DNA from 2 places in the Dehalobacter sp. TBBPA1 genome. Region 1 is predicted to be linked to the other one. Evidence: predicted binding sites of a transcription regulator. Region 1 holds the regulator's gene; the other holds the start of a gene.
What was found. Region 1 encodes HrcA, which represses chaperone genes, less so after heat shock. Its sites were predicted from a motif close to TGTTAGCACTCNNNNNNNNNGAGTGCTAACA; they were not measured.

Region 1 (7,666 bases):
TTGCATTAATTTCCTGGACATTATCGCTGCCGGCCGTGGCTCTGAGTTCTTCAGCAGCCTTCTTGACCGCATCCCGCTCGGTGGCGTCGCCTTTGCCTTCAAAGTCCTTCAGGGTCTTTTCAGCCTGGTATGCCAGTGAATCTGCTTGATTTCTGGCATCAATCAATTCTCTGGCCTGTTTGTCTTTCTCAGCATTGGCCTCGGCATCCTGACGCATCTTTTCAATTTCGTCTTTGCTTAAGCCGGTTGAAGCCGTGATGGTTACTTTCTGTTCGTTACCGGTTGCCATATCTTTCGCCGAAACGTGTACAATACCGTTTACGTCAATATCAAATTTGACTTCGATCTGCGGCACACCTCTTGGGGCAGGCGGAATTCCGGTAAGCTGGAAGCGGCCGAGTGTCTTATTGTAAGCAGCCATCTCGCGCTCACCCTGAAGCACATGGATATCTACCGAAGTCTGGCTGTCGGCTGCAGTCGAGAAGACTTGAGATTTGGTGGTCGGAATGGTCGTGTTCCGGTCAATGATCCTGGTGAATACACCGCCCAGGGTCTCAATCCCGAGGGAAAGCGGGGCAACGTCAACCAGAACAATATCTTTCATTTCACCGGCCAGAACCCCGCCCTGGATAGCCGCGCCGAGCGCAACGACTTCATCCGGGTTAACACCTTTATGTGGTTCCTTGCCACTAATTCTCTTAATGGCTTCCTGGACTGCAGGGATTCTGCTAGATCCCCCGACAAGAATCACCTGATCGATTTCGTTGAAGGAAAGTTTGGCATCTTCCATCGCTTGACGGGTAGGTCCCATTGTTTTTTCGATCAAATCTGCTACAAGCTCTTCAAATTTGGCGCGGGTGATATTCATATCCAGATGAAGCGGCCCTTCAGCAGACATTGTGATAAACGGCAGGTTAATATTAGTCTGGGCAACGCCGGAAAGCTCAATTTTGGCTTTTTCAGCAGCTTCCTTCAGACGCTGCAGGGCCATCCGGTCTTTGGCAAGATCAACACCGTTGCTCTTTTTAAATTCGGCAACAATGTAATCCATTAAACGCTGGTCAAAGTCGTCACCGCCGAGAAGGTTGTTCCCATTTGTCGCTTTAACTTCGACCATTCCCTGACTCAGTTCGAGGATCGAGACGTCAAATGTTCCGCCGCCAAGGTCGTAAACGAGTACGGTCTGGTCATGTTCTTTGTCAAGTCCATAAGCCAGTGCTGCTGCAGTAGGTTCGTTGATAATACGCAGAACTTCAAGACCGGCGATCGTGCCGGCATCTTTGGTAGCCTGACGCTGGGCGTCGGTAAAATACGCCGGAACGGTGATGACAGCCTGAGTGACTGAAGACCCCAGATAAGCTTCCGCATCAGCTTTGAGCTTCTGCAGGATCATTGCAGATACTTCCTGCGGTGTATAGGATTTATCCATCAAAGTCACTTTATAGTTAGTGCCCATATGACGCTTAATTGAACTAACCGTGTTGTCCGGATTGGAAACAGCCTGGCGTTTAGCCACCTGACCTACCAGTTTCTCGCCGTTCTTGGAGAAGCCGACGACTGAAGGTGTAATACGTGCTCCTTCAGGATTAGGGATTACAACAGGTTCACCACCTTCAAGTACTGCAACACAAGAGTTGGTGGTTCCTAAGTCAATACCAATTACTTTACCCATTTGATTTCCTCCTTGCAAATTCTCATATCGTATTTTTCGTTTCTTTCAACTCATATACTCTTTGATCAGACTGAGATTTAGCTTAATACTATCAGCCTGAAACTTTGACCCGGCTAGGCCTGATCACTTTATCCTTCAGATAATATCCCTTTTGAAGTTCTTCCAGAATCATATTCTCCGGCTGGTCGGATTCTTCTTTCAGCAGGGCTTCGTGGAGATTCGGATCAAATTCCTGGCCGACGGTTTCAATGATTCTGAGCCCCTCATCTTCCAGAACTTTCACAAACATTCTTTCGATCATTTCCACACCCTGGGATAATGCTTCAAAATCTTTGTTTTTTCGACTGGAAGCAATCGCTCTTTCAAAATTATCCAGGACCGGCAGCAGGGACTGAATGACCCTTTCCGAAGCATATCGGGCAGTGTCTTCTTTTTCCTTCTGAGTTCTTTTGCGGAAATTGTCAAATTCAGCTTTCAGTCTTTGCATCTGGGCATAATAGTCTTCCGCTTTGAACTTATGCTCTTCAATTTCCTCACGCAGGCGCTGCAAATGATCGACAGGATCAATCTCCTCAGTCAGGCATTCTTCATTCTCCTGCCCAATGTTCTGGTTTTCTTTATCTTCCTGAGCGTTTGCAGACGCTTGATTTGTTTTTTCTTTGTTCACGCAGTTGCCTCCCTTCTTGATCTAAGTCCGGGTCCTCCGGTGCCTCTCTGTCAGCAATTCGGTCAAGCTGTTTGTCATATAATCTACAATCGCAATCGCTTTGCCGTAATCCATTCTGGTCGGACCCAAAACTCCCACTGAACCAATCTGTTTCCCGTTAATCTGGTAGGTTGCAGATATGATACTGCAATTTTTAAATACCTGATCAGCATTTTCCGCTCCGATCATGATACTTAATCCCTTTTGATCATGACTTAGAAGCTCCTTCAGCTTATTGTTCTCCTCAAATACGGAAAAGAGACTTCGAACTTTATTGATATCCCTGAATTCAGGCTGATCAAGCATATTTAATGTCCCGCCAAGGTAGACCCGTTCTTCGGACTCTCCATCCTTATCATCAAACATTCTTTCCAAAATACCCATCATTCCATCAATAATGCGGCGTTTTCTGGAAAGCTCGCTGTATATTTCGTTGATCAGGCCTTTTTTCAAATCCTGTACCCTGGTTCCGCTCATTTTCTGGTTGAAAATATTCGCCAGAATCTGAAGTTCCTCCGGGCTTGTATCCGAACCGATATCGACAATATTATTCTCTACCGAACCATTCTCTTTCACGGTCACCATGATGGCCTTCCCCTGCTCGTAGGGGAGAAAATACAAATTCTTTAGAATACCGTTTCGGCTTTTTGGTCCAAGTACAATACTGGTCAGGTTCGTCACCTGGGAAATAAGCTTTCCGGTGTATTCGATGACTTCCTGCACTTCGCTGAGTCTGCTGGTGATCTCCTGGTTGATATTTTTCTTTTCATCATGGTTCAGGCTCAAAGGGTCCATCAGATAATCGACATAATAGCGATAGCCTGAGTCGGAAGGAATCCTTCCTGCAGATGTATGGGGCTGTTCAATAAGTCCCAACTCTTCGAGATCTGCCATCTCATTGCGGATCGTCGCCGGAGACACCCCCAGCTCAAACTTTTTGGAAACGGTTCTGGAACCGACAGGCTCCGCGGTGGCAATATAATCCTGCACAATCGCTTTTAAAATCTTGTGTTTTCTTTCATCCATTTCCATCAAAGTGCCACCTCCGATTGATTTGTTAGCACTCTACTAAGGTGAGTGCTAATCATCTGAACATAATTTAGCATGATGGTAAAATAATGTCAAGAGGAATAATCATCGAATCGTGTACAATGTAGCTGCAATTCAGCTTAGATCATCGTTAAATTTAGCTACAAAATGAAATCCACCAGAACCGCATTGAGCACGAAAAAGCAGGCAGGGTTAATTTTCAACCTGCCTTCGGCAAGTCGGAAAATATCTCTATCAATATAGTTTTGCAAAATTTGTCCATAAATATCCTGAATTTCCGTTTGAAATTTTGCAGAAAATTCTGCGGTGTCGATTCCATCTGCCGTACGCAGCCCCAGCATCATAAATTCAGAGATCTGCTGCTCTCTGGTCAGTACTTCGGTTGCCGAAGGGTCCAAAGGTCTTTGTCCAGATTCCAATATCCGGGTATAACCGGCAATATCCTCTGGATTCCTGGTTCTAACGTTGTTCAGACATGAGACTGCCCCCGGTCCAAGACCTATATAATCCTGCCCTCGCCAATAAGACCGGTTATGTTTGCATTCAAAACCGGGCCTCGCAAAGTTGGAAACTTCATAGCGGCCATAGCCGCAGCTTTGAAGATAAGAAACCGCCCATTCGTACATATCGGCCTGCAAGTCGTCATCCGGCAGACGATCCAGGCGATTCCGGCTGTTCAAGCCATCCAAGGTTTCCTTGCAGTCCGGACTGCCTGCCTGACTGTATGCATATTCTTTATGCAGCGGGGTATCTTCCTCAAGCGTAAGTGCATAGAGTGAAAGGTGTTCAGGCGACAATGCGATGGCCTGGCGAAGCGTATCCTGCCAATCTCCCATTCTCTGTCCCGGAAGTCCAAAAATCAGGTCAAGGTTCAGGTTATCTATCCCCGATTGTCTGATAAGGGTGACGCTCCTGTGAATATCCTCCACGGTATGGATTCTGTCGATGCTTTTCAGCAGACGGTCATCAAAGCTCTGAGCGCCGAGCGATATCCGGTTGATCCCGTACGTCCGGCAGAGCATCAATTTCTCCCGGTCAAGTGTGCCGGGATTACACTCAATTGTTTTTTCTAGGACCTGACCGGTCCTGGAAGTATGGATACGGGGATCCCTTATCGGATCAGATAGTTCTGTCGAGTCTGTCCGGCTCAGGGCCTTAAAATAATACCGGTAAATCAGATTCAGCAGCTGATCAAGCTGACTGGCATTCAGAACTGTGGGCGTTCCGCCCCCAATAAAAAGAGAAGAAACCCCCTGGGAGGCTTCCTTAGCTCGCAACTCAAGCTCCCGCTCCAGTCCGCGCAAATAGACGAAGACCAAATCGGAGGCCGGGTCTGATAATAACATATGGTCAGCCCCATCTACGCTACCGAATATTTTACTGTCTGCGATAATGGGAGCAGTATAAGGTACCGAATAGAATGCGCAGTAGGAACATTTTTTTACACAAAACGGAACATGAACATATAAAGAAGTCATACGAATCACCTAATACAGCGATTTTTAATATTTACGTTCCCAAGCTGCAGACTAAGTCACCGTAATGGATGTCCAGCGCCAAGCGGAGCACAGCGCAGGAGGTGCTGCCTTGGGTCTAACCCGAGCAAAGTAAAATTAATCGTCCATCTTGAGCACTGCCATGAAAGCATCCTGGGGTATTTCCACACTGCCGACTTGTTTCATGCGTTTCTTGCCTTCTTTTTGCTTTTCCAGCAGTTTGCGTTTCCGGGAAATGTCACCACCGTAGCATTTGGCCAGAACATCTTTGCGCATAGCCCGGATATTCTCCCTGGCAATGACCTTGGCACCGATCACGGCCTGAACAGGTATCTCAAACATCTGCCGCGGAATCAGGCTGCGCAGCTTTTCAACAAGTTTGCGTCCACGAGAATATGCTTTGTCTTTATGGACAATGAAGGAGAGTGCATCAACAATTTCAGCGTTCAGCATGATATCGAGTTTCACAAGATCCGCTTCCTTGTATCCGATCAGTTCATAGTCCAGAGACGCATACCCTTTGGTCCGGGATTTAAGCTGATCAAAATAATCATATACAATTTCGCTTAACGGAAGCTCATAATAGAGACTTACGCGCGAAGCGGTGATGTAATCCATGTTCAGGAACGTACCCCTTTTCTCCTGGTTCAGTTCCATGATGGTGCCTACGTACTCGGAGGGTACCATAATCGTAGCCTTGACCACAGGCTCTTCAATCGATTCGATCTTTCCTTCAGGCGGCAGAAGCGCAGGGTTATCGATAAAGACCTGTTCCTTGGCTGTGGTATTTACTTTATAAACAACGCTCGGTGCGGTCGTAATAATACTGAGGCCAAATTCCCTCTCGAGTCTCTCCTGGATAATTTCCATGTGCAGGAGACCCAGGAAACCACAGCGAAAACCAAAACCCAGCGCTGCGGACGTTTCATTTTCATACATTAAACTCGCATCATTCAACTGAAGTTTCTCCAGCGCATCCTTCAGCCTGTCAAAGTCGGAAGTTTCAACCGGATAAAGGCCGCAAAAAACCATCGATACCGCTTTGCGGTAGCCCGACAGCGGTTCCGCCGCCGCATGGTCGTTATCCGTCACGGTATCCCCGACCCGGGTATCCCCGACATTCTTGATACTGCCCGCGATATAGCCAACCTGGCCTGCCCTCAGCTCATCGACAATCGTCATTCCTGGGGTAAAAACACCAACTTCGGTGATTTCAAACATTTTTCCGGTGGACATCATCCTGATGTTCGTTCCTTTGGAGACTTTACCGTCAAATAATCGAATATAAGGGATCGCACCTTTGTAGGAATCAAACTTTGAGTCAAAAATCAATGACTTTAAAGGTTCTTCATCATCACCCTTAGGCGGAGGAATCCTCTTGACAATGGCTTCCAGGATCTCTTCGACCCCAATCCCCACTTTGGCCGATGCGAGGATCGCCTCACTCGCGTCAATCCCAATCACATCTTCAATCTCCTGTTTGACTCTGTCAGGTTCTGCGCTTGGCAGATCTATTTTATTAATAACCGGAATGATCTCCAGATCATTTTCCAATGCAAGATAGACGTTGGCAAGAGTCTGCGCCTCAATACCCTGGGCCGCATCGACCACCAACAAAGCCCCTTCGCAGGCAGCCAGACTCCGGGAAACTTCGTAAGAAAAGTCAACATGTCCGGGAGTATCGATCAGATTCAGCTCATAGACCTCTCCGTTTTTTGCCTTGTAGCGCAAACGAACTGCCTGCAATTTGATGGTAATACCACGCTCCCGTTCCAAATCCATGGAGTCGAGAACCTGCTCCTTGAGTTCCCGGGTGGACATGGTTCCGGTATACTCAATCAGCCGATCGGCAAGAGTAGATTTGCCGTGATCGATATGGGCAATGATCGAAAAATTTCTGATTTTAGATGAAGCGTTTGCCATGGATATTCTTCTCTCCCCGAATATAATGCCAGCATATCATTATACCAAACTACCGCCTTGAAAAGCAAGGCGGCTCCGGAATGCCGGGGGGACAGGGGGAGTCCTTTTGCCCCCCAGCCCTCCTTATTTGCGTCGTTTGATCAGCATCTCGATGGCCATTTGGTACTCTTCCATCTTCAGCAGACGGGCAACTATAAAAAACACGAGCATGCCTACGAGTGCTCCGCTGATTAAAACAATCGTCGAGCCCATTTTGCCAATTCCGACCCAAAGGGTCAGCAGATTCGCCCAAATCATGACGACAGCTGCCATGGCCAAAGCGGCTGCCAGTGTTTTACTAAACACGGCTGCGATTCTGCGCCCGTCAATTTTGCCGAGTTTGCGGCGCAGTACGATAAACAGCAGGAGCATCTGCATAATGGCTCCGAGGGTTACAGCCAGGGCCAAGCCGCCGCAAGCCAAAGGCCCGACTAAAATGTACATCCAGATTATGCTGGCAGCCATGGCGATAAGACCAAGAATAACCGGAATCCAGGTGTTCTGCATCGCATAAAAAGCACGCGGCAGAATCTGAATAATAGCCTGAGCAGTGATCCCTAGCGAAAAATACAGCAGCGGCACAGCCATGATATCCGTATCCCCTGCACTGAATTCACCATGCTGGAACAGAACCCGAATCAAAGGGAAGCGCAGGACGACCATCCCAATGGATATCGGAACCGTAATAAAGATAATCAGACGAATTGCACTCGAGATCGTCTCCAGAAAGTCTTTGGCCTTTTTCAGAGTAGCCTGCTCTGTTAAGGTCGGAAAAACAGC
Region 2 (7,666 bases), 1.1 Mb from region 1:
GATTTGCTTGTTGACTTATAAGGATAATCCGGTTTATTTCGAAGAAAAGGCGGATATATTAAAAGTACTTTCCCACCCTGTCCGGCTTTGCATTGTCAAAGGCCTGATGGAAAATGGGGAAAACAATGTAATGAGCATGCAGAATTGTCTGAGTATTCCGCAGTCGACAATTTCTCAGCACCTATCTGCGTTGAGAAATAAGGGGATCATAAGGGGTAGACGCGAAGGACTCGAGGTTTTTTACTCGGTTCAGAATCCGCTAGTGAAAAAGCTGATCCATCTGATGTTTTTCGAATGATGCTAAATATTTGAATTTGAATATTAAGCCAATTAAACTAAAAAATAAATTATTGAAAATAATATAGGGTCGAGGAGGTCGTTATCTAATGCGTAAAAAAATTGTGATTGTCGGTGGGGTGGCTGGAGGAGCAACCACTGCTGCAAGATTAAGAAGACTCGATGAAAAATCGGAAATTGTTATATTCGAAAGAGGCGAACATATTTCTTTTGCGAATTGCGGACTGCCCTATTTTATTGGAGGCGTGATTAAAGGACGGGATAAACTTCTTGTCCAGACCGTTAAAGGAATGACAAACAGATTCAATCTGGACATCCGGACAAAATCAGAAGTAATCGCGATTAATCGGCAGGATAAAAAGATCCAGGTAAAAAACCTCGACACGGGTGTCGTCTATGAGGAAAGCTATGATATTCTAATTCTTTCGCCCGGAGCGAGTCCTATCGTTCCGGGGATTGAGGGCATCACCGGAAACCCGAGGGTATTCTCGCTTCGAACAATTCCCGATGCCGAAGCCATTGACAGTTATATTGATCAAAATCAGGCCAAAACAGCGGTCGTTGTAGGCGGCGGATTTATCGGCCTGGAAATGGCCGAAAACCTGAAAGAACGTAACCTTGATGTCTATCTGGTTGAAGCTACCGATCAGGTACAGCCCTCACTGGATTATGAAATAGCGAGTCTTCTGCACACCCATCTCCGCGAAAAAGGTGTCAGGATGATTCTTAAGGACAGTGTCGTGAAGCTTGAAGGATCAAAGGTCTATCTTCAGAGCAGCCAGGAGATTGAAGCAGATATGATTGTGATGGCTATCGGCGTTCGTCCGGAAAACATGCTCGCTGTTCAGGCCGGCCTGGAGACCGGCGAAAGAGGAGCTATCCGGGTCAATGGATATCTGCAGACCAGTGATGAAAACATCTATGCAATCGGTGATGCGATTGAAGTAAAAAACTATGTCACAGGACTTCCGACAAACATACCTCTGGCCTGGCCGGCAAACAGACAGGGCAGGCTTCTGGCCGACAATTTGTATGGCAACCGTAAGCCTTACCGGGGGACTCTAGGAACTTCTGTTGCCAAAGTATTTGATTTGACGGCCGCTTCCACGGGCATCAATGAAAAAACAGCAGCTAAAATGGGAATACCGTATAGGGTCATTCATATTCACCCGAATTCCCATGCCGGATACTATCCGGGTTCGACGGTGCTCGATATGAAGATGGTCTTTACTGAAGACGGCAAAATACTTGGTGCGCAGGCCGTCGGGCGCAAGGGTGCAGAAAAGAGAATTGATGTGATTGCAACGGCTATCAAAGGCAATTTAACGGTTTATGACCTTCAGGATCTGGAATTGGCCTATGCACCGCCTTATTCCTCAGGGAAAGACCCGGTCAATATGATTGGGTATGCCGCGGCCAATTTGCTGGATCATATGGTCAAGACTGTTCAATACCATGAAATCGACGATATTGTCGCTGCTGGAAACATTTTGGTTGACGTCAGGCAACCTGAAGAAGTAGAACTGGGCAAGATCAACGGGTCAATCAATATCCCGCTTCCGGAGCTCAGAAAGAGGCTTGGGGAGTTGCCCAAAGATAAGCCGGTTTACCTGACGTGCCAGATTGGCCTTAGGGGATATATTGCGGCTAGGATCCTTCAACAGCATGGTTATGACCCGATCAACCTTGACGGAGGTTTCCGGACGTATACCAGTGTTTACTGGGCGGTTGAAAAGAAGGATAAAGGAGCGGTAAAAGTTGATGATACCGGAAAAGCTTTTACCGAATCCCCGGAGGCCAAAATCGCAGCGGATAAAGTGATCGACTGTTGTGGTCTACAGTGTCCTGGACCGATCAAACAGGTATTTGAAAATATGAAACTCCTAGAAGGAGGCCAGGTCCTGGAAATCTTGGTTACGGATCCCGGCTTTGCGAGGGATATTGAGGCCTGGTGCAGCAAGACCGGCAATACGCTGCTTAAAACAGAATTAAACGGGGATTATCTGAAAGCCTATCTGCGCAAAGGAAGCGTGAAGCCCGCCGACCAGCCGCAGGTAAACGTTGTGGTGGAGGAAAAACCCAAGGGCGCGACGCTGATTGTATTCGAGCAGAATATGGATAAAGCCTTGGCCTCATTTATCATTGCAACCGGTGCGGCATCCATGGGTAAAGAAGTGACGATGTTTTTCACATTTTGGGGGCTGAATATTCTTAAGAAACATGACGCGCCTAAGGTAAGCAAGGATTCCCTGGAGAAAGCCTTTGGCATCATGATGCCCCGCGGACCAAGAAAACTGCCTATCTCCAATATGAATATGGGTGGTATGGGTGCGAGAATGATCAAGTATGTCATGAAAAAGAAAAATGTTGATAGTTTAGAAGAACTGCTGCACAATGCGATGAAAATGGGTATTAAGATCGTAGCCTGCTCCATGTCGATGGATGTGATGGGCATCAAGAAGGAAGAACTGATCGATGGCGTAGAAATCGGCGGTGTTGCCACAATGCTTGCCAAGTCTGAGGAATCAAACTTGAATCTATTTTTCTAAGACATAAAATAGTTAATTTTTAAGATCTTTGAGCTTTATTGAGGAAAATAATTTATGTAATTTCCACTGAAAATATGGTAGATTATTAAGTACAGACTTAGTACCTGATATACCATTATAATTATTTTAGGGTTTACAAGTATTAGAAGGTATTTCGCAGGGAACGTCTAAATAGTAACGTCTGAATATGTTTGAAGGTAGATGGGCGTGGAAAAGAAAAAGCTGGAGATCACAGGAGTGCTATTTGCCGGAGGAGAAAGCAAAAGAATGGGCCAGAACAAGGCATTCCTTGAGATAGGCGGAAAACCGCTTCTGGAAAGAAATCTGGAAGTGCTGGACAGTATCTGTAGTGAAGTCCTTATCAGCTGCAGGGAGCCTGAACAATATTCTGGATACGGTTATCAGGCGGTTGCCGACCAAATCAAAGGTAAAGGGCCGATGGGCGGGCTGTATTCCGTCCTTCCGGTGGCTAAGTATGACTATGTCTTCGTGGCTGCCTGTGATATGCCGTTCTTAAACAGTGAAGCCATTGCCTATATTTATGAACGGATTGAGGATTATAAGTTGGTTCTCCCGTATGTTCGGGACAGACTACATCCGCTGCACGCCTTTTACCACAAAAAAGTGCTTAAAGTTGTCGAGAAACGGATTAAAGAGGACAAACTGCGTCTATTTGATATTGCTGATGAATGCAGGCATAAGATCGTGGATATTTCTGAGGAGATGGAAGGCAGCATGCTGAAGGAAATGATCGAGGAAAGTTTCCTGAATGTCAATACGCCTCAGGAGTGGGAACTCATTTTACAAAAAATCCAATAATGCTTTGGGGAGGTTGGAATGAAAAAGATTGAGGCAGTAATTCGCAGCAATAAACTTGACCAAGTGGAAAAGGCGCTCAGTAATTTGGGAATCAGCGGGATTACCGTATCTCAGGTACTTGGCTGGGGAAGGCAGAAAGGGAATATCACCGAGGTTTACCGCGGAACGGAAGTATCCGTCCGGCTGCTGCCCAAAGTCAAACTCGAAATCATTGTCAATGATTCGGAAAGTGAAAGCGTTCAGGAAACCATCAGGGAGAATGCCCTAACCGGTAAATTTGGCGACGGCGTCATCTGGGTGACCGCTGTTGAGGACTTCCGCCGGATCCGTACCGGAGAAAATTTTTTTGATTAAAATCTGCTAACAGTAATGAATAAATAAGGAAAATTACGGTTATTCTATATAACGTATTTATTAAGCGTTATAGCAATTTAAAGATTGATGAAGAAAATAAGTGATAATCAATTCTAATCGTCCGTAGTTATGCGTGGATGGGGTTGCAATACTACCAGACGTTGCATATTATTATACCTAGGTATTAGCACTCATCTTGATTGAGTGCTAACAATAAAGCGAAATATAAAAATATAAAGGTTTCAAGGAGGGAAATTATTTTATGAAACTCAAACCGTTGGCTGACAGGGTAATTATTAAAGCGGTCCCGTCTGAGGAAAGAACTAAGAGCGGGATCATTATGCCCGACACCGCAAAAGAAAAGCCTCAGGAAGGCGAAGTGATTGCCGTAGGTCCTGGAAAAGTTGAAAAAGGGGAAAGAATCCCAATGGAAGTTAACGTCGGCGACCGCGTGATTTATTCTAAATATGCCGGCACAGAAGTTAAATATGACGGAAACGAATATTTGATTTTAAGAGAAGCCGATATTCAGGCAGTCATTGGTTAAGTAACAGCCCAGTATTACTTATCAGATAACATTCCAAAGTATTTTTTGATAGAATTAAAGGAGGAACATTTAGGTGGCTAAACAAATCATTTTTAACGAAGATGCCCGCCATGCCATGGAGCGTGGTGTCAATAAGCTTGCGGAAGCTGTCCGCGTTACATTGGGACCCAAAGGCCGCAATGTTGTTTTGGATAAAAAATTTGGTTCCCCGCTAATCACCAATGATGGTGTGACGATCGCCAGAGATATTGATCTGGAAGACCCGTTTGAAAATATGGGAGCACAGCTTGTAAAAGAAGTTGCTACCAAGACAAACGATGTAGCCGGTGACGGCACGACCACAGCGACCGTTCTGGCTCAGGCCATTATTCGTGAAGGTCTGAAGAACGTTGCTGCCGGCGCTAATCCGATGGAAATCAAACGCGGTATTGAAAAAGCTGTAGAAGCGATTGTTGCTGACGTTAAAGCAAATGCCAAGACTGTAGAAAGCAAAGAAGCCATAGCTCAGGTTGCTTCGATTTCCGCTTCTGATACAACGATCGGCAGTCTGATTGCCGAGGCTATGGAAAAGGTCGGCAAAGACGGTGTTATCACTGTTGAAGAAGCCAAAGGCATGACCACTGAACTGGAAGTTGTTGAAGGAATGCAGTTTGACCGTGGGTATGTTTCCGCCTATATGATCACCGATACCGATAAAATGGAAGCTATCTTAAACGATCCGTTCATTCTGATCACCGACAAGAAGATCAGTGCAATTGCAGATATCCTTCCTGTTCTGGAAAAAGTAGTCCAGGCTGGCAGACCGCTCCTGATCATCGCTGAAGATCTGGAAGGCGAAGCTATGGCTACCCTGATTGTCAATAAACTCCGCGGAACCTTTACGGCCGTAGGCGTTAAGGCTCCCGGTTTTGGAGACCGCCGCAAAGCGATGCTCGAAGACATTGCTGTTCTGACCGGCGGACAGGTCATCACTGAAGACCTCGGCCTCAAACTGGAAAATACTTCGCTGGATATGCTCGGACGCTGCCGACAGGTCAAAATAACCAAGGAAGAAACAACCATCGTTGATGGCAACGGCGACCAACAGGCTATCAGTGCCCGTGTTGAATCCATCAAGAAAATGATTGAAGAAACAACCTCCGACTATGACAAAGAAAAACTCCAGGAACGTCTGGCTAAACTGGCCGGCGGCGTTGCCGTCATCCAGGTTGGAGCAGCTACCGAAACTGAAATGAAAGAAAAGAAACTGCGCATTGAGGACGCTCTGGCAGCTACTCGCGCCGCAGTCGAAGAAGGCATTGTTGCCGGTGGCGGCACAACTTATCTTGATGCAATTGCTGCACTTGATAACGTTGACGTATCCGGCGATCAGAAAACCGGAGTGGCTATTATCCGTAAAGCACTGGAAGAGCCTGTCAGACAGATTGCTAATAATGCTGGTCTCGAAGGTTCCGTCGTTGTGGAAAAAGTCCGCAACAGCTCTAGAGGCGTAGGCTTCAACGCGATGACTGAAGTTTATGAGGATATGATTGCAGCCGGTATCGTTGACCCGGCGAAAGTAACCCGTTCGGCTCTGCAGCACGCAGCTTCGATCTCCGCTATGCTCTTAACCACAGAGTGCCTCGTTTGCGACCTGCCTGAGAAAGAAAATCCAGCAGCTGCCATGGGCGGCATGGGTGGCATGGGCGGAATGGGCGGCATGATGTAGGAAAAGACCAAACCCATTGATATATCATGCGCTGATAAAAAATATCCCCTACGGGGTAGCGTGAAGGTGATAAAAATAATCTCCTGGTATAGGGGTTATAATAAATCCTTCGGTTAGAGGTTTCTCATTAGTTTGCTGAACTTTTGGGAAGCCTCTTTCTTTTTTTTGTCTTATCATAAATGGTTAATCAATCTCATAAAATAAAATTGTGAACAAAAAATCTATAAGGAATTTCCCTTATAGATGGGCAAAGCAACCATATTGCTTGGTGTAAAAAGTAGTTCAATTTGTAGGCGGCTACTTTTTACACATAAGGCTAGATCTAGGCAAGTTTTTAATTAAATACATAGTTTAATTATTTGGATAATCAAAGCGATCAGGCTTACAAGAAGGGAACAGGAACCAAAAATGATCATCATTGTCTGATAGAGTTTTGTCATAGTCCAATTCCTCCTCTCAAGAAGAATTGGTTGCTTTACCTTTAGAAATTTATTATTCTAAATATATTTGTAGTAGTATATATGCTAGTTATACAAGTTTAGACTTAAAATGTTTGTCTTAAGAATTAAGTAGACTGTCCGAGATGGATGGTCTTTTTAGAGAGTTCGGTGAACGTCTTTGGGCATCTCCGTTGTTTTCGGGGACAGGTTAGGAATGGCCAAATATCTTTCCTCGCAAAAAAACTTTGCAGAGGAACTTGGCCTACTAATTTAGTCATATAAAAAGCGGGCTGGCACCTTAAATACTTATTTGGTTAAAGATGGAAGAATAGAATATGCTCAAAAAATATCCTCTGAAAATATTTTATAGAAAGAGGAGGTTATCTTTTATGGTGCAAACTGCGAAAAGCCCGCCAAACCATAATCATGGAAGTTCAACGCATACATCCTGCGATTACGGGCATTCTCATCAATGCTTGGATATTTCGGGAATAGCTATTTCAACCGGTGATAGTCATGTTCATCATTCAGAAAATTTCGTTTTGTATGAGCATGGACATACGCATTACTACAAAGCTGTTTCGAGCCCTTCAATTCCGCTGAAGAATGGATGGCATGCGCATAATTGGGATTTCTACACGACCGTAGACAACGGCCACCGACATCGAATTTCCGGTGTGGATATGGCGGCTCCCGGCATTTGATCCATTGATTTCGGATTTGCCAATAGGCAATCGTATAATCGATAATTCAGCCCAAACAGGAATTACCAGTAATACCTTGATTTAGCCGGTCATAATATTAAGTAAGAACTCCGCCAGGAGGGCAAGGCATGAAAAAGAAAATCATTGTTGGTTCCATCATCATTTTTTTGTTCGTCATTGGAGGAATGATTACCATAATGCGTCAGCCCGATCCGCAGCAGCTGGTTATCTTGGGCCTGGAAAACCTG

Region 2: the regulator HrcA is predicted to act here: its motif matches at 4,202-4,232, upstream of groES (co-chaperone GroES).

Annotation. Positions count from the first base shown of each region.
Region 1 covers NZ_CP162385.1:2,547,171-2,554,836, forward strand. The annotation lists gene dnaK (molecular chaperone DnaK) at 1-1,672, opposite strand, end outside; gene grpE (nucleotide exchange factor GrpE) at 1,764-2,339, opposite strand; gene hrcA (heat-inducible transcriptional repressor HrcA) at 2,361-3,410, opposite strand; gene hemW (radical SAM family heme chaperone HemW) at 3,569-4,906, opposite strand; gene lepA (translation elongation factor 4) at 5,042-6,847, opposite strand; gene murJ (murein biosynthesis integral membrane protein MurJ) at 6,971-7,666, opposite strand, start outside.
Region 2 covers NZ_CP162385.1:678,312-685,977, forward strand. The annotation lists gene AB3489_RS03315 (ArsR/SmtB family transcription factor) at 8-298, shown strand; gene AB3489_RS03320 (CoA-disulfide reductase) at 387-2,846, shown strand; gene AB3489_RS03325 (molybdenum cofactor guanylyltransferase) at 3,048-3,665, shown strand; gene AB3489_RS03330 (P-II family nitrogen regulator) at 3,684-4,019, shown strand; gene groES (co-chaperone GroES) at 4,282-4,566, shown strand; gene groL (chaperonin GroEL) at 4,640-6,274, shown strand; gene AB3489_RS03345 (YmaF family protein) at 7,104-7,418, shown strand; gene AB3489_RS03350 (hypothetical protein) at 7,547-7,666, shown strand, end outside.